One region of the Burkholderia singularis genome, then DNA from elsewhere that is predicted to be linked to it. Evidence: predicted binding sites of a transcription regulator. Region 1 holds the regulator's gene; each other region holds the start of a gene.
The links. The regulator LexA, encoded in region 1, represses DNA repair genes until DNA is damaged. The targets are predictions, from matches to a motif close to ACTGTATNNNNATACAGT.
Positions count from the first base shown of each region.

Region 2: the regulator LexA is predicted to act here: its motif matches at 1,282-1,299, upstream of imuA (translesion DNA synthesis-associated protein ImuA).
Region 3: the regulator LexA is predicted to act here: its motif matches at 1,313-1,330, upstream of AQ611_RS21430 (CppA family protein).

Region 1 covers NZ_CP013448.1:2,481,222-2,484,471, forward strand. Annotated here, with positions in the region: gene AQ611_RS10925 (sulfate ABC transporter substrate-binding protein) at 6-1,043, opposite strand; gene lexA (transcriptional repressor LexA) at 1,315-1,962, shown strand; gene AQ611_RS10935 (hypothetical protein) at 2,021-2,341, shown strand; gene AQ611_RS10940 (DUF2939 domain-containing protein) at 2,377-3,087, shown strand; gene AQ611_RS10945 (universal stress protein) at 3,187-3,250, opposite strand, start outside.
Region 2 covers NZ_CP013448.1:3,572,125-3,575,374, forward strand. Annotated here, with positions in the region: gene AQ611_RS15735 (Y-family DNA polymerase) at 1-625, opposite strand, end outside; gene imuA (translesion DNA synthesis-associated protein ImuA) at 558-1,268, opposite strand; gene AQ611_RS15745 (ABC transporter ATP-binding protein) at 1,568-2,362, opposite strand; gene AQ611_RS15750 (ABC transporter permease) at 2,364-3,250, opposite strand, start outside.
Region 3 covers NZ_CP013449.1:1,357,819-1,361,068, forward strand. Annotated here, with positions in the region: gene AQ611_RS25870 (H-NS histone family protein) at 348-677, shown strand; gene AQ611_RS21430 (CppA family protein) at 1,341-1,610, shown strand; gene AQ611_RS21435 (bactofilin family protein) at 1,868-2,347, opposite strand; gene AQ611_RS21445 (M23 family metallopeptidase) at 2,751-3,250, opposite strand, start outside.

The DNA of each region.
Region 1 (3,250 bases):
CCGGCTTATTGCGGCTTGTAGATCGAATCGAACACGCCGCCGTCGGCGAAATGCGTTTTCTGCGCTTGCGTCCAGCCGCCGAACGTGTCGTCGACCGTGTACAGCTTCAGCTTCGGAAACTGCTTCGTCAGCGCGGCCGGCACATCCTTCGCGCGCGGCCGGTAATAGTTGCGCGCGGCGATCTCCTGCCCTTCCTTGCTATACAGGAACTGCAGATACGCCTGTGCAAGCTTGCGCGTGCCCTTCTTGTCGACCACCTTGTCGACCACCGCAACCGGCGGCTCGGCCAGAATGCTGGCCGACGGCACGACGATCTCGAACTTGTCGGCGCCGAATTCCTTGACCGACAGAAACGCCTCGTTTTCCCATGCGATCAGCACGTCGCCGATGCCACGCTGCACGAAGCTGGTGGTCGCGCCGCGCGCGCCGGAGTCGAGCACGCCCGCGTTCTTATAGAGCTTCGTGATGAATTCCTTGGCCGTTTCCGCGCTGCCGCCCGGCTTGTGCTGCGCATACGCCCACGCGGCGAGATAGTTCCAGCGCGCGCCGCCCGAGGTCTTCGGGTTCGGCGTGACGATCGACACGCCCGGCTTCACGAGGTCGTCCCAGTCCTTGATGCCTTTCGGATTGCCCTTGCGCACGAGAAACACGATCGTCGACGTATAGGGCGACGCGTTGTCCGGCAGACGTTTTTGCCAATCCTTGTCGACGAGGCCCTTGTTCGCGAGCGCGTCGATGTCATAGGCGAGCGCGAGCGTCACGACGTCGGCCTGCAAGCCGTCGAGCACCGAGCGCGCCTGCGCGCCCGAGCCGCCGTGCGACTGCTTGAAATTGACCGTCTCACCCGTCTTGGCTTTCCACTCCTTGCTGAACGCCTGATTGACGTCTTGATACAGCTCGCGCGTCGGATCATACGAGACGTTCAGAAACGTCGTGTCCGCCAGCGCGGGCGTGAGCACGCCGAGCACGGCTGCTGCGCCGAGCGCGACCGATGCGATGAGACGCCGCGCGCCGTTGCCCAACCCCGTTTTGCGCTTGACCATCCGTTGTTCTCCAAGTGTATGTGCAGGCCGTCAGTTCAAGGTGGGGCCAGTCTAACGAACGGGTTTCATCATTAAAAATAATCGTTCCTTATTTTTTAATACTCAAAAGTGGTAATGAAACGCCGCTGGACGGTTATTGCCGCCGAAACGCCGCTAGGACGGCGCGAAGCCACGGCGGAAACGATGCGATAGCGTCGAACCTCAAGTAACGCTTGAATTTCCGTGGATACTGTATAAAAATACAGACACTGTCTATCCATACAGTCATCTCATGATCAAACTCACCGCCCGTCAGCAGCAAGTGTTCGACTTGATCCGCCGCGCGATCGAGCGCTCCGGCTTTCCCCCTACCCGCGCGGAAATCGCCGCCGAACTGGGGTTCAGCTCGCCGAACGCCGCCGAGGAGCACTTGCGCGCGCTTGCGCGCAAGGGCGTGATCGAACTGGCGGCCGGCGCATCGCGCGGCATCCGCTTGCTCGGCACCGACGATGCGCCGCATCAGCTTCCGCTGCCGCATGCGGCGCTGATGCAGCTGTCGCTGCCGCTCGTCGGCCGTGTCGCCGCAGGCAGCCCGATCCTCGCGCAGGAGCACATCTCACAACATTACGCGTGCGATCCGGCGCTCTTCTCGAGCAAGCCCGACTACCTGCTGAAGGTGCGCGGGCTGTCGATGCGCGACGCCGGCATCCTCGACGGAGATTTGCTCGCGGTACAAAAACGCAGCGAGGCGAAGGATGGCCAGATCATCGTCGCGCGGCTTGGCGATGACGTCACGGTCAAGCGCCTGAAGCGTCACGCCGGCGGCGTCGAGCTGATCGCCGAAAACCCGGATTACGAAAATATCTTTGTCAAGGCGGGCAGCGCGGAATTCGCGCTCGAAGGTATCGCCGTCGGACTGATTCGCCCGGGCGAATTCTGATCGCCCGTTGGCCCCGCTACAGCTTCGCCTTTCCATTCGCTTGGATCTGGAGGACCCTATGGAACGCCTCGCCCGCCTGCTGCCCTTTCGACAATTTGGCCGCCTGCGCCATCTGCGCGGACGCACGCCTTGCGCGCCGCTCGTCGAGGATTCGCATGCCGCCGGCGTGCAGCCGTCGCTGCTGCCGTCTGCACTGCCCGCATTCGCACGCGTATCGCTGAACAGCGCGCTCCATCACGCGGAGCCCGCTCGACGTGCACCGGTAAGGGTTTACCACGGGCCGTCCCGGTTCATCATGGTCGGCACGGTCGACGCGATCTGCCGCATGATCGATCGCTGCATCGCCGAGGAACATTCGCTTACACAGCAAGGTCTCTGATCCTCGAGCGCTATTTCGTTCGTCGAGGGGGCTGTTTGAGTGCTATCGCGCATCCGCAAAGACGGGTCCTGAAACCGCTTTTTATCATCGCGATGTTCGTTATTGCCGTCGCGATGATTGTCTATGGGTACGCGTCGCCATATCTCGCACTCAGACAAATCAAGCAGGCGATCGACGCGCGCGACGCCCACGCGATCAGTCAATACGTCGATTTTCCGGCGCTGCGCAGCAGCCTGAAGCAGCAGCTCACCAATGAATTGATGCAGCGTATCGAAGCCCGGCAGCGCGACAATCCATTGGCCATCATCGGTGCACTCGTCGGTTCGGCACTCGTCGGTCCGCTCGTCGATGCGTATGCAACCCCAGAGGGCGTCGCCGCGTTGATGAGCGGTTTACCGCCACGCGCTCAGCCTGGTGAACGTCCCCCCGAACTGAACCCGGCCGGCAGCGAGCCGTCCACCGCAGCGGCCACGGGGCCCGGCGCGGCACCGCCGTTAAACAACGGCGGCGTTTCGTCGTCCGTATCTGGAGCCGCCACCGACACCACGACGCAAACTGCGCCGCCGGCGTCCGATGCGCCGCCCAACCTGGCGCCGCGCACTAGTGCATCGTACCGAGGGGTAGACGAATTCGTCGTCATCTACCGCCGTAACAACAGCAATGCACACTACGCCGCAATTTTCCATCGCAGCGGGCTGTTCGGCTGGAAATTATCGGCAATCGACCTGCACGAGCATGACGATTGAGCTGGCAGCCGGCACGCCAGCCGTTCGAACAGTGGTCGGCGCAACCGAATACGATCCGTCGCGCCGCACGGTAGCAGTCGCCCACCGTCACGGCGAACGTTATCGTCCGGTCGCCGCCTGCGCCGCCTCTTTCTGGCTCTCCGCGCGCTGTTCGGCAGACGAC
Region 2 (3,250 bases), 1.1 Mb from region 1:
CGCGCACGAGCGACGCAAGACGCGTGACGCGGCGCCGGGCACACCGGCCATCCGGCGCTCGCGCAAGCAGCCATGCGCCGCCCCCAGTCGGTGCGACCGCGAGGCGCGATGCATAACCGAGCGTGGCGAGCGTCGCCCGCACCTGCCGGCACAACGACGGCAAACCGCCGAACAAACGCAAGCTCGCCCCGACATCGACGATCAGCGTGGCTTCGTCTTCGAGCGCCACACAGGGCGAAAACTTCAACAACGCGAGCGCAACGGCGCGCAACGCATCGGCCTCGCGCAGCGGATCGCGCTCGATGAGCCGCGTGCCGGGCGATAACGTCAGCACGCCGCCGCGCTTCATGCCCACGCGCACGCCACGCGCACCGGCGCACGCGTCTGCGATCAGCACGACGCCTTGCTCGAGCACCACGCAGCCCGCGGCGCGCTGGCTTCCGGTGTCGTGCCCAGGCCCCGCAGGGTTGCGTTTTGCCGCTTGCCCATGCCTGGTTGCAAGCTCACGCTTTGCAGCCGCCCCGTCATCGACGCCGCACCCGCAACCCGCAGCGCGCTCAAGCGACTGCGGTACGCACACGTCGAGCGGCAGACGAGGCAAATGGATAGCGAGCAAGACGCGCATAGCGGCTCTCCACGATGGGCGACGGCAATTCGAGCGCGAGCGGCGCGCCGTGCGCCGGCCCGCGACGCTTGACGATCTCGACCGACACGCCGCCTGCAGCCGGATGAAGCGCGACGCGCAGCACCGCGGGCGACGGCTGCCGCGCCGCCGACGGCGGCCGGCACACCACGCACAGCGTGTCGCCCGCGCGGGCGGCGGCAACGTGCAAGCGACGCAGCGCCTCGACGCGCACGTCCTGCTGCCAAAGCAAAAGCGCTCCGCAGCAGCCGGTCTTGAGGGCCTGCTCGGCCGCCCACAGTGCGTCCCCGCCGCGTTCGGCGCGCAGCCATAGCAACGCATCAAGCGGTATGCCGAGGCTGGCAAGCGCACATGCATGCGGCACATACGGCGGCGCGACGAGCACCAACGGCCGCCGTGCGCTGCCGGCGGCGGCCAGCGCGGGCGCAAGCACGCGCAACTCGCCGCAACCCGCATGCGGCACGAGCATTTCGACGAGCCCGTCAACGGGCCAGCCGCCTCCCGGCAGCTCGGCGGACAACGACGCGAAGCCGGTATCGAGCGTGCGCGGCCCGCCGCGCGCAAGCTGGGAGCCGCGCCAGAGCGAAGGATGGAGCGATTCGAGGGAGACGGAGGAAACGGACATCGCATCACCGATAACTGTATATATATACAGTATATGGCAACGCACTCGCGGTACACAACGCCGATGCGAAACTAACCGTTCGTCAGAGGATAGGCGGCGGAAAACCGGCGCGGACTCTGGCAGGCAACCGCGTGCGCGCCCACGAAAAGCCCGCTCGCGCGCGATTGCCGCCCAACCGGCGCACCGCAACCACCCGCCGTCGCCGAACCACGGCAAGCAACTTCTTCATGCGACACGCCAGCCGCGCGCGCGGCCGACGACACGGCCGCGCGGCCATGCCGCCGCCCCGCTTGCGAATCTCAGCCAAGCAGCAACGCATCATCATCGAGCTGCTCACGCCGCGTCTGCTCGAACATCTTCAGCAGATCGGGCACGTCGAGCCCGCGCCGCGCATCGCCGGCTACGTCGAGCACCACCTGCCCTTGATGCAGCATCACCGTGCGATCGCCGTAATCGAGCGCCTGCCGCATGCTGTGCGTGACCATCATCGTCGTCAGTTTGCCGTCGGCGACGATCCGCGCGGTCAACTCCAGCACGAACGCGGCCGTCTTCGGATCGAGCGCGGCCGTGTGCTCGTCGAGCAGCAGAATCCGCGACGGTCGCAGCGACGCCATCAACAAGCTCACCGCCTGCCGCTGCCCGCCCGACAGCAAACCGATCCGATCGGTCAAGCGGTTTTCGAGCCCGAGATTGAGCAGCCGCAGCTTGTCGCGAAACAGCTCGCGCGACGCGCGGTTCAGCGCCGCCCGAAAACCGCGCCGCTCGCCGCGCGCAAGCGCGAGCGCCATGTTTTCCTCGATCGTCAGCGCCTCGCAGGTGCCCGCCATCGGGTCCTGGAACACGCGCGCGACGAGCGGCGCACGATCCCACGCGGGCTTGCGCGTGACATCGGCGCCGTCGATCGTGATGCTCCCCGAATCGACCATCTGGTCGCCGCTGACCGCGTTCAGGAACGTCGACTTGCCGGCGCCGTTCGAGCCGATCACGGTAACGAACTGGCCGTTCGGAATCTCGAGCGAAAGCCCGCGCAGCGCACGCGTCTCGATCGGCGTGCCGGGGTTGAACGTCAACTTCAGATCTTGCGCCAACAGCATTTCACGCCCCTCCCGTCTTGCGGGCGAACAGCTTCTTGCGCGTCGCGGGCAACACCAGCGCGAGCGTCACCAGCACGGCCGTCACGAGATTCAGATCCTGCGCCTTCAGCCCGATGAAATCGCTGTTGAGCGCGAGCGCGATGAAGAAACGATAAAGAATCGCCCCGAGCACGACGGCGAACGTCGTGAACACGAGCCGGCGTGCGGGCACGAGCGTCTCGCCGATGATCACCGCGGCCAGACCGATCACGATCGTGCCGATCCCCATCGAGATATCGGCGCCGCCCTGCGTCTGCGCAAACAATGCGCCGGCGAGCGCGACGAGCGCGTTGGACAACGCCATCCCGGCGAGCGTCGCGCGGCCGGTCGCGATGCCCTGTGCACGCGCCATGCGCGGATTCGCGCCGGTTGCACGCATCGCGAGGCCCAATTGCGACGAGAAAAACCAGTCGAGCCCGAGCTTCGCGACAACCACCACCACGAACAACAACGCCGGCCGCAGCACGTAATCGGGCAGCCAGTCAGGCTGGAGCGCCGTGAAGAGCGTCGGCTCGGTGATGAGCGGCACGTTCGGCCGGCCCATGATCCGCAGGTTCACCGAATAGAGCGCGATCATCATCAGAATGCTCGCGAGCAGATCCATGATTTTCAGGCGCACGTTCAGCCAGCCGGTGACGAAGCCCGCGCACGCGCCGGCGAATATCGCAGCCAGCGTCGACGTGAACGGATCGTGGCCTGCGGCGATCAGCGTCGCGGCAACGGCGCCGCCCAGCGGAAAGCTGCCGTCGACAGTCAAATCGGGAAAGTTGAGGATGCGAAACGAGATCAGCACCCCGAGCGCGACGAGGCTGAAAACGAGGCCGATTTCGAGCGCGCCCAGCAGAGAAA
Region 3 (3,250 bases), on a different replicon from region 1:
CGTATTGCTCCCAGTCGCGTTCGAATGATGCCCCGCCCTCCCGCGACCGCTTTTCCAACAGGAATGCAAGTTGGATGCGTGAGAAACAGCCGAACAGCGCCCAGGCCCGCGCGGCTCGGGCCGGCACTTATCAGCAGAGGCTGTACGAACGAGTTCATATAACTCACAATTACCGCCATTCGCTACCGTCTCCTCGAAGCGGTAAGCGAGTGAATCTTCACGGCAGTAATCCCAATGCAAGCATTAAAATCCGTCCGAAAACCGCTAGCCCGGTACTTCGGATTTCCCCACTCCGCAAGTGTCTTGTATCATTGCGGCTCAGTACCGTATTCAACTTCGATTTGATCGTGAACCCAACCCTCCAGGAACTCCAAGCGCAGTTGCGCGACACCAATATCCGTCTGGCAGAAGCCAAGAATGATGAAAAACGCGCAGCGCTCGCGGCATTCAAGGAACAAGTCGAGCTGTACAATATTACGCAGGACGAAGTAATGCGCGCACTCGGTTACTTGAAGCCGGAGCGCAAACGTCGTGCCGAAGCCAAGTATTACGACCCATCGTCGGGACGCTCATGGTCCGGTCGCGGCCCGCGGCCAAAGTGGCTCGAGGGCAAGGATCTGGACGACTATCTGATCGACCGCGCCCCCAAGCCTTGGTGGCCGGGCGAGGATAATTGAGCGGCAATAGTCTGCTGCCATGCATCCCGCACGGATCGGGTAGTACATGTAGTACGCCCGCCCATATCTGATGGGCGGGCGGGTTCGGCCTTATTTATCATACAGCCGTCACGGGACACTCCGGTCGTTCGTCGTCCGAAACTCCCTGCCCGGCGGGCATCGTCGAATACGCGCGCTCCGATAAATCGTTTCAAATATCGCGTCCAATTCATCGAGCGTTCACGCCCGCCTATCCGCCGTGGCGTCTTTTCCGACGAGCCCGATGCAAGTGAAAGCACCTCGCGCTGGATGCGCTGCCCGCTGACGGCAAAAACCCCGCTCGCCGGCCCCATACGCCATTGCCGCCGAAAAGTTGCGTTTCGAACGAACGCATCCAACGGGTGGCTAAACCGCATTCATCTGTTGTCCGGACTCCTCAGCGCCTCGTCCGAGCCTCGCTCGAAGCCTCCCCGCAGCGTTCTTCGAGCATGGCATGGACGATGGCGATAACCAAATTACCGTCAAAAATCGGCCAACCGCAATCTCGATGCCCCTCTCGTATCGACACCCTTTAAAAGCGGTTCGGAGCGCTTGCAATTCTTCGCACCCCATTTATTGATGTTGCACATCCGCCCAATACTGGATAAATTAACAGTACTGTATTTATAGCCAGTGAGGTGTGAGATGGAGCACCTGGTCCGCATCGTCAACGAAACAGACCGCCAAATCCTCGCGTGGCTGCGCAGCCAAGTCGGTGACGAACGCGTCGAACGCGCTGCGCGGCACATGGGACGCGTCCGCAAGCCTTATCTGTCGGCTGTATGCCGCTATCTAGGCGTCTGGCCGCCGATCTCGCTGCGCTATCCCGCTCAGCGCGACGATACAGATCATTCGGTTGGCGACCGTTACCTATCGTTGATTCGCCAGCATCTGGCGGCGCATGCGGGCAGATAGTCCACGCGCCGAATCGCTTGCTGAAACGCCGCCCTGCGCTGCCGCATTTCCAGCGTTGCGCCAGGCGCCCAGCCCTATGCGATTCATCAAAGCATTGGCTCGCACACGCGGGTCGCGCTCGTCATTCGCTGCTCTGCAGGCAAAAGAGACGACCGCGTAATCGGAGGCTCCGGATGGAGAGAACGCGGGGAAGCCACGCTACCTTCGTTGTAGCTTGAACACGATGCACCGCAGTATCCGAAGTCGCTGCAACCTGATCAAACGCGGAGTTCGTCCGCCATCCGCCGCGCCTCGTGGCTCGGACCCTCGCTATCGCTTGCTGCAATGGCCTGTAACAGCCGTGCCGGCTGCCCCGCATCCATCCCCGGCGCGTTCTCGCGCCGCGTCAGCTTGCCGTCCACGGCGGCGCCGCAATCCATTCGCAACTGTTGGTATGCAATGTTGCCCGTAATACGGGCTTGCGGCTGCAACTCCACGAAGTGCTCAGCCGTCACATCTCCGTTGATCGTACCGTTCACCACCACGTCGTGGCCGTGTACGTTACCGTCGATCGTCCCCTGGTCGCTCACCACCAGCAGCGTCTGGCTACCCGGTCTGCTGACTACATGGCCGGTAATGCGGCCATCAATTCGTAATCCTTCACCAAACTCCACATCCCCGACGATCTGCACATCACTGGAAATCAGCGTCGTGATCTTGGTCGAAATCGAATTGATCGATTTATTTTTGCCGAACATGATTATCTCCGTTGGAAATGCCAAAGCCCCTCGCCATCATCGTCGCGCCGACGCAGCACGCGGCCTGGCTACACTACGCAGCACACGAAGATCGTTCTTCAGATGTGCCAGTTCAGCAGCCGACGCATCGGCCAGATGCTGGATGGTTGCTTTTGACGCACGCTCCTGCGTGAGGGCCAGCTGCGCACGCACGAGTTCGGCTTGCAGCACATCGCCAGGCGGTATTGCCGGACAAGATGCGGCAGGCAACGGCCAAACGAACCGCGCAACCGCGCCTCCCGCCGCCGCGCATACCACGCAAAAACCGAACATGATGGCGAGCAGCACGCTTGGCGAGCGAACCGGCCTCACGCGATACCTCTGCTGCGCGCGCCGGCGCTGCAGCGATCGTAAGGAAACCAAATCAACCGGGTGCATGATGATCGAAGAGCGTCAAATACATTTCGGGATCAGTCGGCGTACCATCGCGCAACACCTCAAAATGCAGATGCGGCCCCGTGGAGCGGCCGGTCGAACCCACCTCGGCAATCACGTCGCCCGGCAACACGGGTTGACCTGCGTGTACGAGCAAGCGCGATGCGTGGGCATAACGGGTAACAATACCGTGGCCGTGATCGATCTCGACAACCTTGCCATAGCCGGGCTTCTCTCCGGAGAAACTCACGCGTCCGGCGGCAGTGGCGAGAATTGCCGTGCCCGCGGGCGCGACAAGATCAAGGCCGGGGTGGAATGCCAAATGATGCGTAAACGGATCGACCCGGTTGCCGAACGGTGAACCGAACTTGGCCGCCCGCGTGGGCAAGCGGCCGGGATAAGTCGCCAACGCGACCTGGTCGTGACCGAGTTCCGCTTCGAGCGCGGCAAGCGTTTGCAGCACGCACTGAGTTTGCTCGGCCAGCGCCG